Regions from separate parts of the Bacillus yunxiaonensis genome, predicted to be linked through region 4. Evidence: riboswitches for the same ligand, from Rfam matches in the RefSeq annotation. Region 4 holds a riboswitch; each other region holds the start of a gene.
What was found. Region 4 has a riboswitch for thiamine pyrophosphate ahead of thiC (phosphomethylpyrimidine synthase ThiC). Riboswitches for the same ligand answer to the same signal wherever they lie in the genome.
Positions count from the first base shown of each region.

Region 1: linked by a shared signal. The riboswitch ahead of thiT (energy-coupled thiamine transporter ThiT) and the one ahead of thiC (phosphomethylpyrimidine synthase ThiC) in region 4 are both predicted to bind thiamine pyrophosphate.
Region 2: linked by a shared signal. The riboswitch ahead of tenA (thiaminase II) and the one ahead of thiC (phosphomethylpyrimidine synthase ThiC) in region 4 are both predicted to bind thiamine pyrophosphate.
Region 3: linked by a shared signal. The riboswitch ahead of WAX78_RS20375 (MTH1187 family thiamine-binding protein) and the one ahead of thiC (phosphomethylpyrimidine synthase ThiC) in region 4 are both predicted to bind thiamine pyrophosphate.

Region 1 covers NZ_JBAWSV010000010.1:82,793-86,086, forward strand. The annotation lists gene feoB (ferrous iron transport protein B) at 1-1,511, opposite strand, end outside; gene WAX78_RS22115 (FeoA family protein) at 1,508-1,735, opposite strand; TPP riboswitch at 1,934-2,035, shown strand; gene thiT (energy-coupled thiamine transporter ThiT) at 2,124-2,693, shown strand; gene WAX78_RS22125 (hypothetical protein) at 2,768-3,097, opposite strand.
Region 2 covers NZ_JBAWSV010000006.1:6,106-9,399, reverse strand. The annotation lists gene WAX78_RS17400 (ABC transporter permease) at 1-416, opposite strand, end outside; gene WAX78_RS17395 (ABC transporter ATP-binding protein) at 413-1,162, opposite strand; gene tenA (thiaminase II) at 1,131-1,826, opposite strand; TPP riboswitch at 1,913-2,013, opposite strand; TPP riboswitch at 2,073-2,181, opposite strand; gene WAX78_RS17385 (SH3 domain-containing protein) at 2,706-3,294, shown strand, end outside.
Region 3 covers NZ_JBAWSV010000008.1:106,187-109,480, reverse strand. The annotation lists gene WAX78_RS20385 (methyl-accepting chemotaxis protein) at 1-979, shown strand, start outside; gene WAX78_RS20380 (cytochrome-c oxidase) at 1,095-1,466, opposite strand; TPP riboswitch at 1,598-1,700, shown strand; gene WAX78_RS20375 (MTH1187 family thiamine-binding protein) at 1,805-2,125, shown strand; gene WAX78_RS20370 (ABC transporter permease) at 2,103-2,873, shown strand; gene WAX78_RS20365 (ABC transporter substrate-binding protein) at 2,870-3,294, shown strand, end outside.
Region 4 covers NZ_JBAWSV010000003.1:274,924-278,217, forward strand. The annotation lists gene WAX78_RS10685 (arsenic transporter) at 1-781, opposite strand, end outside; TPP riboswitch at 985-1,100, shown strand; gene thiC (phosphomethylpyrimidine synthase ThiC) at 1,359-3,119, shown strand; gene WAX78_RS10695 (hypothetical protein) at 3,262-3,294, shown strand, end outside.

The sequences.
Region 1 (3,294 bases), on a different contig from region 4:
CCTTTTTCCCATGTACTGCGCCATAACGTTTTCGCTTGCGGCACACGATAAGGTGGAAGTTCAATTACAAAAATAGATTTTTCTTGCTTTAAAACCGTAACAGACATAATTTTTGTAACGACTAGTGCAAGGACAATACCGATAATATATAAAGAGAACACAACGGTTGCTTGACTATGTGGGAAGAAGACCCCCGCAAATAATGCATATACAGGTAGACGTGCTGAACATGACATAAATGGCGTCACTAAAATCGTAAGCAGTCTCTCTTTCTCCTGTTCAATCGTTCTCGCAGCCATAACACCTGGTACATTACAACCAAATCCAATAATCATAGGAATAAATGCTTTTCCATTTAGTCCAAAAAACTCCATAATACGATCCATGACAACAGCAATACGCGCCATATATCCAGAGTCTTCTAATAATGAAATGAAGAAGAACAATGCAAGGATTTGTGGAACGAATACGATTACCGCACCGACACCGGCAATTACGCCATCTGTAATGAGCGCTCGAATAAATTCAGATGCCCCCATATTAGTTAAAGCTGTTGTTACCCAATCTGTGAACGGTCCCCCGATAAATGCATCAAGTTGATCAGATAAAGGTGTTCCAATCCACGAAAACGTCACCTGAAAAATGAAATACATGATCCCTAAAAAGATCGGAAGCCCCCAAATTTTATGGGTAATTAATTTATCAATTCGTTCAGAAAAAGGAATGCTTCCTTCTTTCTCATGACGAATAACATTTGTTTTCAACTTTTCAATATACGCTGCACGTGCTCCGTACATATGCTGTTCCAGCGTTATGTCTAGTTCTGCTTCTAATGCAGAGCGGATTGCTACAAGTTCCTTATAAATAGGCAATTGATTTAACTCTTGTTCTACTACTTCATTATTGCTCAAAAATTGAAGTGTAAGCCATCTTGGGTGCTCATAATTCGTTTGTTGCAGTTTATCCATAACTTGCTGAATTCCTGCATCTACCTTTTCACCATAAGAAAGAATAAGTGGCTTCTGTTCTACATGATCACTCTCGTGAAGAGAAGCTAATAATTCCTCACAGCCTTTTCCGCTCCTTGCAATAACCGGAATGACTGTTACACCGAGCATTTCAGTTAGTTTCTTCACATCAATTATAATGCCACGCTGCCTGGCAACATCTATCATATTTAAACCAATTGAGAGCGGCTTACCAAATTCTAATAATTGCAAAGTTAAATGCATATTACGTTCGAATTGAGAAGCGTCTACAATGTTTAACATATGATGAAATTCGTCTGTTAAGAGAAATTGTGTAACAACCCCTTCATCACGTGACACAGGGTTTAAATTATATACACCTGGTAAGTCTATTAAAGTTCCCTTCTTATCTTTTAACTTACCAATCTTTTTTTCTACAGTTACTCCGCTCCAGTTCCCTACATATTCATAAGAACCAGTAAGCGCATTAAATAATGATGTTTTCCCCGTATTCGGGTTCCCTAGTAAAGCAACTTTATTCACGCCAATTCCACCTTTATCATTTTCGCATCACAATGGCGAATAGAGATTAATTGCCCGCGGCATTCTAATGTACACGGACCATTAAACATTGCCTTTTGTTTTACACAAAGTTCGCATCCTTCAGCAAATCCAAATGAAGCTAAACGACGTTTTAATAATTTATCAAGAGATTGTAAATCTTTCACACGTACTTTTTCATCTATATTCATATCAACTAAGTTCATGATTTCTCCCCCTCAGACGATAACGATAATTATTATCAATATCAATTATAACATGAACTCCAAAAGAAAGACTATACAATATTGTGTCAATTTATCACTATTTTTTACGGTTTTATCTTATATAACATAGCTATGCTAAAATTTATTTTCCATTCTTATCCATTTTAATTTACAATAATATTAACAATCTAAGAATCTCGTTGTCACAGGGGGAGCCACGTCGCTGAGAGGGAACACATCGTTCCGACCCTTTGAACCTGTTAGTTAATGCTAACGCAGGAATTGTGCAAACGTATATACATAAATAGTTATTTGTAACTTGTATATTTCAATATTCCCCTATGATAATGATTCTTTTTTTGTAACTTGGATGTAGGGGGATTTATACATGCGTAATACAAATTTACAAGCGATGATAGAGGCAGCGATTCTTGCAGCACTTGCATTAGTCATCGACATTTTGCCGCTATCTATTAAACTTCCAACAAGCGGTTCTATCTCATTTGCTATGATTCCAATTTTTATTATCGCTTATCGCTGGGGATTTAAAGCTAGTTTCTTAAGTGGTCTCGTTTGGGGATTACTACAAATTGTCGTAGGAGATGCATACATTTTAACGCCTGTACAAATGTTTATTGAATACTTCATTGCATTTGCTTTTATCGGCTTTGCTGGATTATTTCATACACCAATTCAACAAGCACTTGCCAATAGTCAAAAAACAAAAGCAATTATGTATATCATTATTGCTACATTTATCGGCAGCCTAGCTCGTTACTTCTGGCACTTTATTGCCGGCGTTATTTTCTTTGGTCAATATGCACCAAAAGGACAGTCAGCCGCTTTATATTCCTTCATCATAAACGGCAGCACAATGATTGGTTCTTTCATATTATGTGCAATTTTACTTGTCATTTTATTTACAACAGCACCGCGCTTGATTACGAAACGCGCTTAATCATAGAAAAAGAGCAGATTGCTTCTATAAGCGACCTGCTCTTTTTCTGTGCCTTAGTTTTCCATGTTACTTTCCTAATGTGAATCTGTGTGTCTTACAATTTCAGGAGTCTGAAAATGGAGTGTATCCACCTCTCGGCTGCTCTCTCGCTCATTTTTACCGTTATGCTTATGAATCCAAGATTTCATCTCATTCCATAAAACAACTCTATGCATCTCATACCCTATGTGCTGCTTCTTTATTTTCTCTTTATAGCTCGCATTCCATTTGTACCACACAATTTTATCATGTGAATCTACCCATGTTTCTTGTTGATCAACTACAGTTTTACAACCTTCATTATTAGCTAACATAATCATATCATTCTCTAATAATAAAGAAAGAGCCGCCGAGTGCCTCTCCATTCCCCTACTCCTTTCTTTTTTAGTGCTTGCCTTATTTCCCTAAAATGTGTGTGCCTTACACATACGTAGTGTATACAAAAAAGGTAGTACAAACTATCGATTTACCTTACAAAAAACCTTACAAAATTGTAAGGTTTTATTATACATCATAATATGTAACTATTATATTATTTAAGAGTTCTAATTATATATAAGAA
Region 2 (3,294 bases), on a different contig from region 4:
TCATACGTATTCACCGCAATTGGAAAGAACGTAATAAGTACTGTGACAACAACCTTACTCCAAATAGAATAGCCAAACCACAAAACAAATAATGGTGCCAAAGCTGTAACTGGAATCGTTTGGGAAGCAACTAATAGTGGATAAAATGCTTTCTCAGCAAATGAGCTCATACTCATCACCATTGCTAAACTAACACCTAATACAACGGAAATGACAATACCAATAACTGTAACAGAAAGAGTTGCTGGTAAATGCACCGTAAGCAATATATCCCGCAAATCCCATATTTTTTGAACAATGGCACTTGGGGATGGTAAAATGTACATTTCATCGAGAATCCGCGCCCCTACTTCCCAACCAATAAGAAAAATAGCAGCAACAATAAAAGCTGGAACATAGTCTACAATTCTCTTCATACAAGTACCTGTCTTTGTAACATCCCAATGAGTTCATCTTTTAATGCCAGCATTTCTGGACGATGCAAATCCTTTCGAGATCGTTCTTGTCCAAGAGGTACAATCCGCTCTGTTAATGATGTAATGGGCTGCTCTGTTACGATAAAAATACGATTGGAAAGATAAAGCGCTTCCTCTACATCATGTGTAATAAATACAATCGTTTTTTGCCAATGTTTCCATTGTTCAAACAGCCACTCTTGCAGATATGCTTTCGTCAATGCATCGAGTGCACTAAATGGTTCATCTAATAGTAAAAGGTCGCCGCCCGTTAACAACGTACGAATAAAAGATACACGTTGACGCATTCCACCTGATAAATCTTTTGGCTGTTTATTTTCATACCCTTGCAGTCCAAACTGCACCAATAATTTTCGTGCTTGCATTTGTGCTTCTTTTTTCTTCACACCTTGACATTCAAGAGGCAATGCTGCATTTTCGATAATCGTTCGCCATGGAAGTAACATATCTTTTTGTGGCATATAACCAACAGGATGATTCGTTTCTCCAATTACATCAATAGTGCCCTCGCTTGCTTCCTCAAGTCCTGTAATGAGTCGAAACAATGTACTTTTTCCGCAGCCACTCGGACCAATAATACTAACGAATTCTCCTTGTTGTACTGCAACATCAAGATTCGCTATAATCTGCTTCTCCTCATAATGAAAGGAAACATTATGAAATTGTAGTATGTTCTTGCTCCTCAAAACCCCACATCTCCTTACGATATGCCATATCCCAGAATAAATATTCAAAACGACTGGAATATAAGAAGATTTCTTCTAAACGATTTCGTTCTTCTTCTGTTTTTCCAATTGTAATTTCATTAAATAAATCAATTAACCACACGCAAAGATTTCCATATTCTTCAGAACTATACCCTTGAATCCACTCGCCAAAAAATTCATGATCGCGTGCTCCTGGAATATCATTCAAGCGCTTTCCAATCTCCCAATAACTCCACATACATGGAAGCAACGCTGCAATTAACTCAGCAAGTGTACCGTTTTGTGATACAGACATCATATAGTTTGTATATGCTAGATTCATAGCAGACGGCTTTGCTAATTCCATTTCTTCAACAGAAATTCCTAAACGCTTTGCATATTGTTTATGAATCGTCATTTCTCCATTTAAAATTCCATCGATTTGTTCAGCAAACTTCGCCATTACTTTTGGATTTGTTGCTTTTACAACACCAATTGCATATAATTTTGCGTAATCTAACAAATACAAATAATCTTGAACAATATAATATTGAAATCTATCTTTCTCTAATGTTCCATCTCCCATACCTGTTACAAATGGGTGATTATGACTCTTCTCCCAAACAGGTTGCACCTTTTCAAATAGTCTTTCACAAAATGTCATCTCCGCTTCCCCTTCCTGTATATATGTTTCCAAATAAAAAACCACTTCTATATAAGAAGTGGTCCACAGCAAACAAAAGAAAAACCTATTTGTTGTTTCCACTTCCCTACGCTAGTATCACCTAGATCAGGTTATAAGGGTTAAGGTTTCTACCTCTCTCAGCTTTCAAGCACCCCTAGTGGTGTTCTATAAAATTTTCAATAAAAAATCCCCGTTTCTATACGCAAAGAAACGGGGACGTTATATATATCGTCCAAATTGCTTCCCTACGCTAGCATCATCTAGATCAGGTTCAAGGGTTAAAGACTATAGGTCTTACTCTCAGCTAGCAACACTAGCTCCCCTAGCATTATATTCATTTAACATAGTCAGTATACCATCGCCATATATCATCGGCAACTCTTTTAAGTTATAAAGTCAAATTTCCATATGTGTTAATTTTAGACAAAAAGTGATTAGTTAGGTCACTCTATGTCTTACGAGAGACTTTTCATCTTAAAGCTTTCCCCTAAAATATCAATGTTTTGAGCGAGATAAAGTGAAACTTCCATCAGGGGGGTTCTTCATCCTCCACTAACGGTTATCTCCCACCTATCTTCTTTGTTTTCTCAGAACTTTGAGGTGGGAGTCTTACTGCCCTAAAGTAGCGGGATAAAATATCATTCTATGTATTTTGTAAGTTCAGAAAAACGCAAATTCCTTCTATCTATTTCCATAACACTGATAAATCTGCTATCCTTTTATTATATGACTTTATAGTATTAAAAAATGTTCATTTATTTTTCAGTATTACATTTCTATGCATACAAGACAAATTAAATATTGTTATATTATAATTAAGGATATAGAAATTTATTACATAAGGAGGCCTCTAATTATATGAACATGAAAGCCGCAGCAATGACAGCAGCTACTGTCGCAGTCGCTTCTATGCTCCCGTCTATGACAGATTCCACTGTACAAACCGTATCAGCACAGCAAAAAACAAAAATAAAAATTGGTTATGTAAAAACGAATACATTACAAGTGTACACTAGCCCTAAAGCAACAGATTCTGTTATTGAAACCATTCCAAAGAACACTCCAGTTACAATTCTTGAAACAACAAACGAATGGTATAAAATTCACACTCAAAATAAAACTGGCTATGTAAAAAAAGAAGCAATTTCTTTAGCAAAAACAAGCAATAGTAAGCAACAATATATCGTTAATGCAGATGCATTAAACGTTCGCTCTGAGCCAAATACGCAATCTGAAATTATTGATGTATTACCGAATGGAAAATTTGTTACGATTCAAGAAGAACAAGAGGGATGGTATAAAGTTATACATAATGGAACAAGTGGCTATGTAAAGAAAGAATTTTTATCTAACGTAGCTCAGCCATTAGTAAAAGGAATTACTGTACAAGGCGGAAGTTCTTATTATGTGGCTACTCCAGTATTAAAAGTACGCAGCGGTGCAGGAA
Region 3 (3,294 bases), on a different contig from region 4:
TATAGGGGTTATTAATACGTATTTTAATAATACGATTGAAAAGTTCAGAAAAATTATTGAGAAAGTAAAAGAAACCTCAGAACAAGTTTCAGCTTCTTCGCAAGAGCTTTCAGCAAGTACAGAAGAGAATAGTAGGGCTGTACAAGAAATTGCAAGCTCTATTGGAGGGCTAAACGAGGGCGCACATTCTCAGCAAACTTCTGTACAGCAATGTCTAGAAATTGTCAATGAGATGGGTAATAAGATGCAAGGAATTACAGAAGTTGCAGGGCACGTAGCGGAGGCTGCTGAAGGAATGGAGAATCATTCTGCTAAAGGTAACAAGGCGATTGAACAAATTATTCAGCAGATGAATTTAATACAGAAAGCGGTCCAAGATTTATCTTTTATTATTTATTCGCTGGAAAATCGTTCAAAGCAAATTAGTGATATTGTTACAGTGATTACAGGGATTTCAAATCAAACAAATTTACTTGCTTTAAATGCTTCTATTGAGGCAGCGCGTGCTGGAGAGTCTGGAAAAGGTTTTGCAGTTGTAGCGGAAGAAGTGCGGAAATTAGCAGAACAAACGGAAACATCTGCTAAAGATATTTCTAAACTTATTAGTGAAACACAAACAGAAACTGAACAAGCCGTTGTTTCGATGCAAAAAGGATCACAGGAAGTGGAATCTGGTATTTCTCTTGTGCAAAATAGCGGTGTGTTTTTTGCAGAAATTTTACAGTCAGCACAGTCTGTGACAAAACAAGTAAAAGAAGTATCAGGAACATCAAGCTTGATTTCGCAAAACAGTAAAGATATTGTTCATTTAGTAAATGATCTTTCAAATATTGCAAAGACATATGTCGAGAGTACAAACCATGTAGAAGAAGGTATGAAAGAGCAGGAAATGTCTGTTCAAGAAGTAGCAGAATTAGCAAGTTGTTTAAATGTGCTTGCCTATGAATTGCGAGAGCTTATTGGAGAATTTAAAAGCTAAAATATCATAAAAAAGCAGAAGTGCTAACCGCTTCTGCTTTTTTATATATGTTATCTCGATATTTCGGTGCACTAAGGCCAACACTGATGGAAGTTTTACTTTGCAAAGAATTTCATTATGAATTTTCTTTGATATGTGTAAAGATATTAATAGAAAATATAATAATAGCAAGAACAACAAGAATGCTACCGCCGGCAACAAACGGAATAGCAGCATGATGTCCATAAATCTCAAGAGCCAGTGCGATCATCATAACTGGCAGCCCAATATTAAGCAGCCAAAAGTGAAATTTCCCTAGTTTAGACTGACCAGCCTCTTGAAAGATATGATATAAAATGCCAGCTACCATCATTGAAGCCCAGCCAAGAAGCAGCAAGTGAACATGTACACTTTTTAATGCAAAATTCAGAGACATTGACATATACATCCCCATGCAGACGCCGATGATAAAATAAATAGAAGAAATCTTTATAAAGCGAATGCCCATACAAATTCCACCTTTCCGTATTAATTTGTGAGTACAATAGAATATATGAAGATGAACTTGAGGACAGTATCATTAGATGGAAAAATTTAATTTTATTTGTTCACAAAAATAATACGTGCTACAATGAAAACGAATTGGAACAGGGGAGCCTATGTGGCTGAGAGGATGTAATAAAGCATCGACCCTTAACCTGATCTGGATAATGCCAGCGTAGGGAGTTGTATCAAGAATCGTAGCATATGTTATTCTATGGTAACTTGAATATAAGGCTTTCCTGGCTTCATGACAGGAAAGCCTTTTCTTTTTTCGTAAAACGCTTATATAAGGAGGAATTTAGTATGTCACAGCAAGTTACAGTTTCATTTTCAGTTGTACCACAAGCGAAGCATAAAGATGTATATTCAGTTGTAGATAAAGCAATTGAGGTTGTTCAGCAATCGGGTGTGCGCTATGAAGTTGGCGCGATGGAAACGACAATGGAAGGAGAGTTAGATGAACTTCTGGACATTATTAAACGTGCGCAACAAGCTTGCATAGATGATGGGGCAGAAGAAGTGATTACTTCTATTAAAATCCACTATCGTCCAAGCACAGGCGTAACGATTGACGAAAAAGTGTGGAAGTATCGTGAAGATCATGAAAAAACAGAAACGATCTAACATAGCAATTACAACAATTTGGCTTTTCCTTCTCATTGCAATATGGGAAGGAGCTGTTTCGGTATTCCATATTGAATCGTGGATTTTACCGAAGCCTTCTGCGATTGTACGTGAACTTATAGAAATGAAAGATTTACTACTTCCGAATACAATGCAGACGCTGCAAGAAGTTTTAATCGGATTATTTTTTGCGATTGTACTTGGAACGAGTATTGCAATTATTATGGACGTCATCCCATTATTCCGTGTTTTAATTAATCCATTATTAGTGATTTCACAAACGATTCCGATTGTCGTGCTAGCGCCTTTATTTATTATTTGGTTTGGCTACGGAATGCTGCCAAAAGTAATGGTTGTTATTCTCGTATGCTTCTTTCCGATTGCACTTAGTATTTTAGAAGGTTTTCAAACGGTAGATAAAGCAATGCTGAAATTGCTTCAAACGATGCGAGCAAGCAAGTGGCAAGTATATCAAAAGGTGAAATTTCCGGCAGTATTGCCATACTTTTTTTCAGGATTAAAAATTGCCGTTACATATAGCGTAATGGGAGCTATTATTGGAGAATGGCTTGGTGCAAGTGAAGGGCTAGGTGTTATGCTGACAAGGGCAACAAAATCCTTTTTAACAGCACGTGTATTTGGGATAGCCGCTGTTATTGTCGGTGTAACGTTATTGTTGTATTTTATTGTTGAATTGGTGGCAAGACTAACAGCACCATGGATTTACAGGAAGGATGAGGGAAAATGAAAAAAGGGTTAAAAATGCTATTAGCAGCTTCGTTACTATTTTCATTTGCAGGTTGCTCAGCAGAAAAGAAAGCGGAGAGTAAAGAGAAAAAAGTAACAGTGGTATTGGACTGGTTTCCAAATACAAATCATACTGGTTTATATGTAGCAAAGACGAAAGATTATTATAAAAAACAAGGATTAGATGTAGAAATTATTCAGCCTGGTGATAATACTTCTGTTGAACAAATGGTTGCATCCGGAAAAGCTGATTTTGGTGTAAGCTACCAAGAAAACGTAACAATAGCACGTGGAGAAGACGTTCCAGTTGTATCAATTGGTGCAATTATTCAACATAATACATCTGCGTTTGCATCTCTAAAAAAAGATAATATAACATCACCAAAGGCGTTTGAAGGAAAAAGATATGGCGGCTGGGGTGG
Region 4 (3,294 bases):
TAAATAAGCTGAGACGAACGCATAAAACAAATAATAGAATGCCAAGCATAAACCTTGTTCGCTTACGATTTTCATCAATTGCGGGACGTGGTTGCAGTGGGTGAAAGGGTTTTTTAACGAAATTTTCATCTAAGTATGTCGATAAGACCGGGAGTTTTTCAGGGATTTTTTTCCGAAAAACAAGGAGTAACAGAAATGACATAAAAAGGAGACCTAACGTAGCGGGAACAAACATCATGGCTGTGTGCATGTATAAGTCCATATCAATAATTTTCAAGGCGATTAAATTTACAATATTGCTTACACCAATTGGCGCACTTGATGCAGTAGCGATGAGTGCACCACTTAGTAAGTAAGGTATTTTTTGATCATGTTTGAGTCGTAAATGATGTAACAAAAGCAGTAAAATGGGAGTTGTAATTAAGATGCTACCATCGTTATTGAAGAATAATGTCATGAGAAAACAAAGAAGATTTGTATACCAAAAGAGGCGAATACCAGAGCTTTTTGCTTTTTTAGCAAGTTGAACGGCGCACCAATAAAAAAAGCCGAAACTCTCTAGTACGATTGCCATAACAATGGTAGCCATAATTGTTATGGCGGCGCCAATAATCTTTGAGCTAATATCACCCAAGTCGGTAAGAGAAACGGCACCGCTTAAAATGACAATCACTGCACCAACTGTTGCTGGAATTGCTTCATTCATCCCTTTGGGACGCCAAAAGATGATGAGCGTGGTTCCGAGAAAAGCGAGTATGGTTATTGTAGATTGTAGGTTTATCAACTCTTTCACCCCTGTTCTTATAGTGAAAAGTTTGCATAAGACATACGTCCTCACTGGCTTATATTCTATATGTATGTAGTGGGGAAGCAGCCTGTATTAAGTGAAATACCCATTTTTTGAATAAGGAAAAGAAATAATATAAATACCTTTGCATTTTTCAGACAATGATGTATGATAGGAGCGTAGTAAAAATTTAATCAGTGATAAACTAGGGGTGCCCAAGAGAGCTGGGCTGAGAGAGAAGTGCGTTGAAACTTCTTGACTCTTTGGACCTGATCTGGTTCGTACCAGCGGAGGGAAGTTAACGGCTTTACATAACAATGCCTTATGTTGCCAGGTCCTATTCTTTATTATGGACCTGGCTTTTTTATTTGAGCATACACTGGCCGCTAGTTCTCGTCCTGGTCACAAGAAAGGCGGAGCCGACTGTTTAGACCCGTTGGCTAAGGTTCTTTCGCACAGAAAGCGCTTTTTGTTTTCTCGTGCGGAGGGTTCTTAGAGGTTTAGGAGGCGAAGCTGGATCTAAAGAAAAGCGGAGGTTACTTCGCTAAGACACAGGGGAGGAAACATAATTATGAAACAATCTGTTTCAGCTGAGCAAATTGAGTTGAAGTCAAGTTTACCGGGAAGTAAGAAGGTATATGTAGAAGGTACACGTGAAGATATGAAAGTACCGATGCGCGAGATTGCACAAAGCGATACAAATGGTGTACCAAATCAATCTATTCGTGTGTACGATACGAGTGGTCCTTATACTGATCCTGATTACAAAGTGGAATTAGAAAAGGGGATTCCAACGCCGCGCCGCTGCTGGATTGTGGAACATGGAGATGTAGAAGAGTATGAAGGCCGTGAAGTGAAACCGGAAGATGATGGTGTGAAAACAGCAGCTAAGCATACGCCTATATTCCCGCAAATGGGACGTAAGCCGCTTCGTGCAAAAGCTGGGAAAAATGTTACGCAAATGCATTATGCGCGTAAAGGTATCATCACATCAGAGATGGAATATGTGGCGATTCGTGAAGGTGTGGAACCAGAATTTGTGCGTCAAGAAATTGCTGAAGGCCGTGCTATTTTACCAGCAAATATTAATCATCCGGAAGCAGAACCAATGATTATCGGACGTAACTTCCACGTGAAAGTAAATGCGAATATCGGGAACTCAGCTGTGTCATCGTCGATTGCGGAAGAAGTAGAGAAGATGACGTGGGCAACACGCTGGGGTGCAGATACAATTATGGACCTTTCTACTGGGAAAAACATTCATACGACGCGTGAATGGATTATTCGTAATGCGCCTGTACCAGTTGGAACAGTACCGATTTACCAAGCACTTGAAAAAGTAAACGGGATCGCGGAAGATTTAACGTGGGAAGTATACCGTGATACGCTAATTGAGCAAGCGGAGCAAGGAGTAGATTACTTTACAATTCATGCTGGTGTGCTGCTTCGTTACATTCCGCTTACAGCAAAGCGTGTAACAGGAATTGTATCACGCGGCGGTTCGATTATGGCCCAGTGGTGTTTATATCACCATCAAGAGAACTTCTTATATACACATTTTGAAGAGATTTGTGAAATTATGAAGAAGTACGATGTTTCCTTCTCTCTTGGAGATGGGTTACGCCCTGGTTCAATTGCGGATGCAAACGACGAAGCTCAATTTTCTGAGCTGGAAACATTAGGAGAACTTACGCAAATTGCTTGGAAGCATGATGTGCAAGTGATGATTGAAGGCCCAGGACATGTACCGATGCACCTTATTAAAGAGAATATGGATAAAGAGCTCGACATTTGTCATGGTGCACCGTTCTATACACTTGGACCGTTAACGACAGACATTGCGCCGGGTTATGACCATATTACTTCTGCGATTGGAGCAGCAATGATTGGTTGGTTCGGTACTGCAATGCTTTGCTACGTAACACCAAAAGAGCATCTTGGCTTACCAAACAAAGATGATGTTCGTGAAGGTGTTATTACGTACAAAATTGCCGCGCATGCTGCTGACCTTGCAAAAGGTCATAAAACAGCACATCAGCGTGATGACGCCCTTTCGAAAGCGCGTTTTGAATTCCGCTGGCGTGATCAATTTAATTTATCATTAGACCCTGAGCGTGCAATGGAGTATCACGATGAAACATTACCAGCAGAAGGAGCGAAGACAGCGCATTTCTGCTCAATGTGTGGTCCGAAGTTTTGCAGTATGAGAATTTCGCATGATATTCGTGAGTATGCAAAGGAGAATGATTTAGAAACAACAGAAGCAATCTCACAAGGTATGAAAGAAAAAGCAGAAGAGTTTAAAGACACAGGCAGTCAATTATATCGATAATTAGAAAGTATCATTCTGAATACCTCTTAATCTATGATCATGTGTACCTAACCTAATATAGATAATAGTCCCCCTGCTGCGCGAGAGTAGGGGGATTTTGTTATACTTTACATAAAAAGTAAGACGAATCGGAGGGGGAAAAATGAAGCAGAAGATTGTTCCTATTACTGCATGT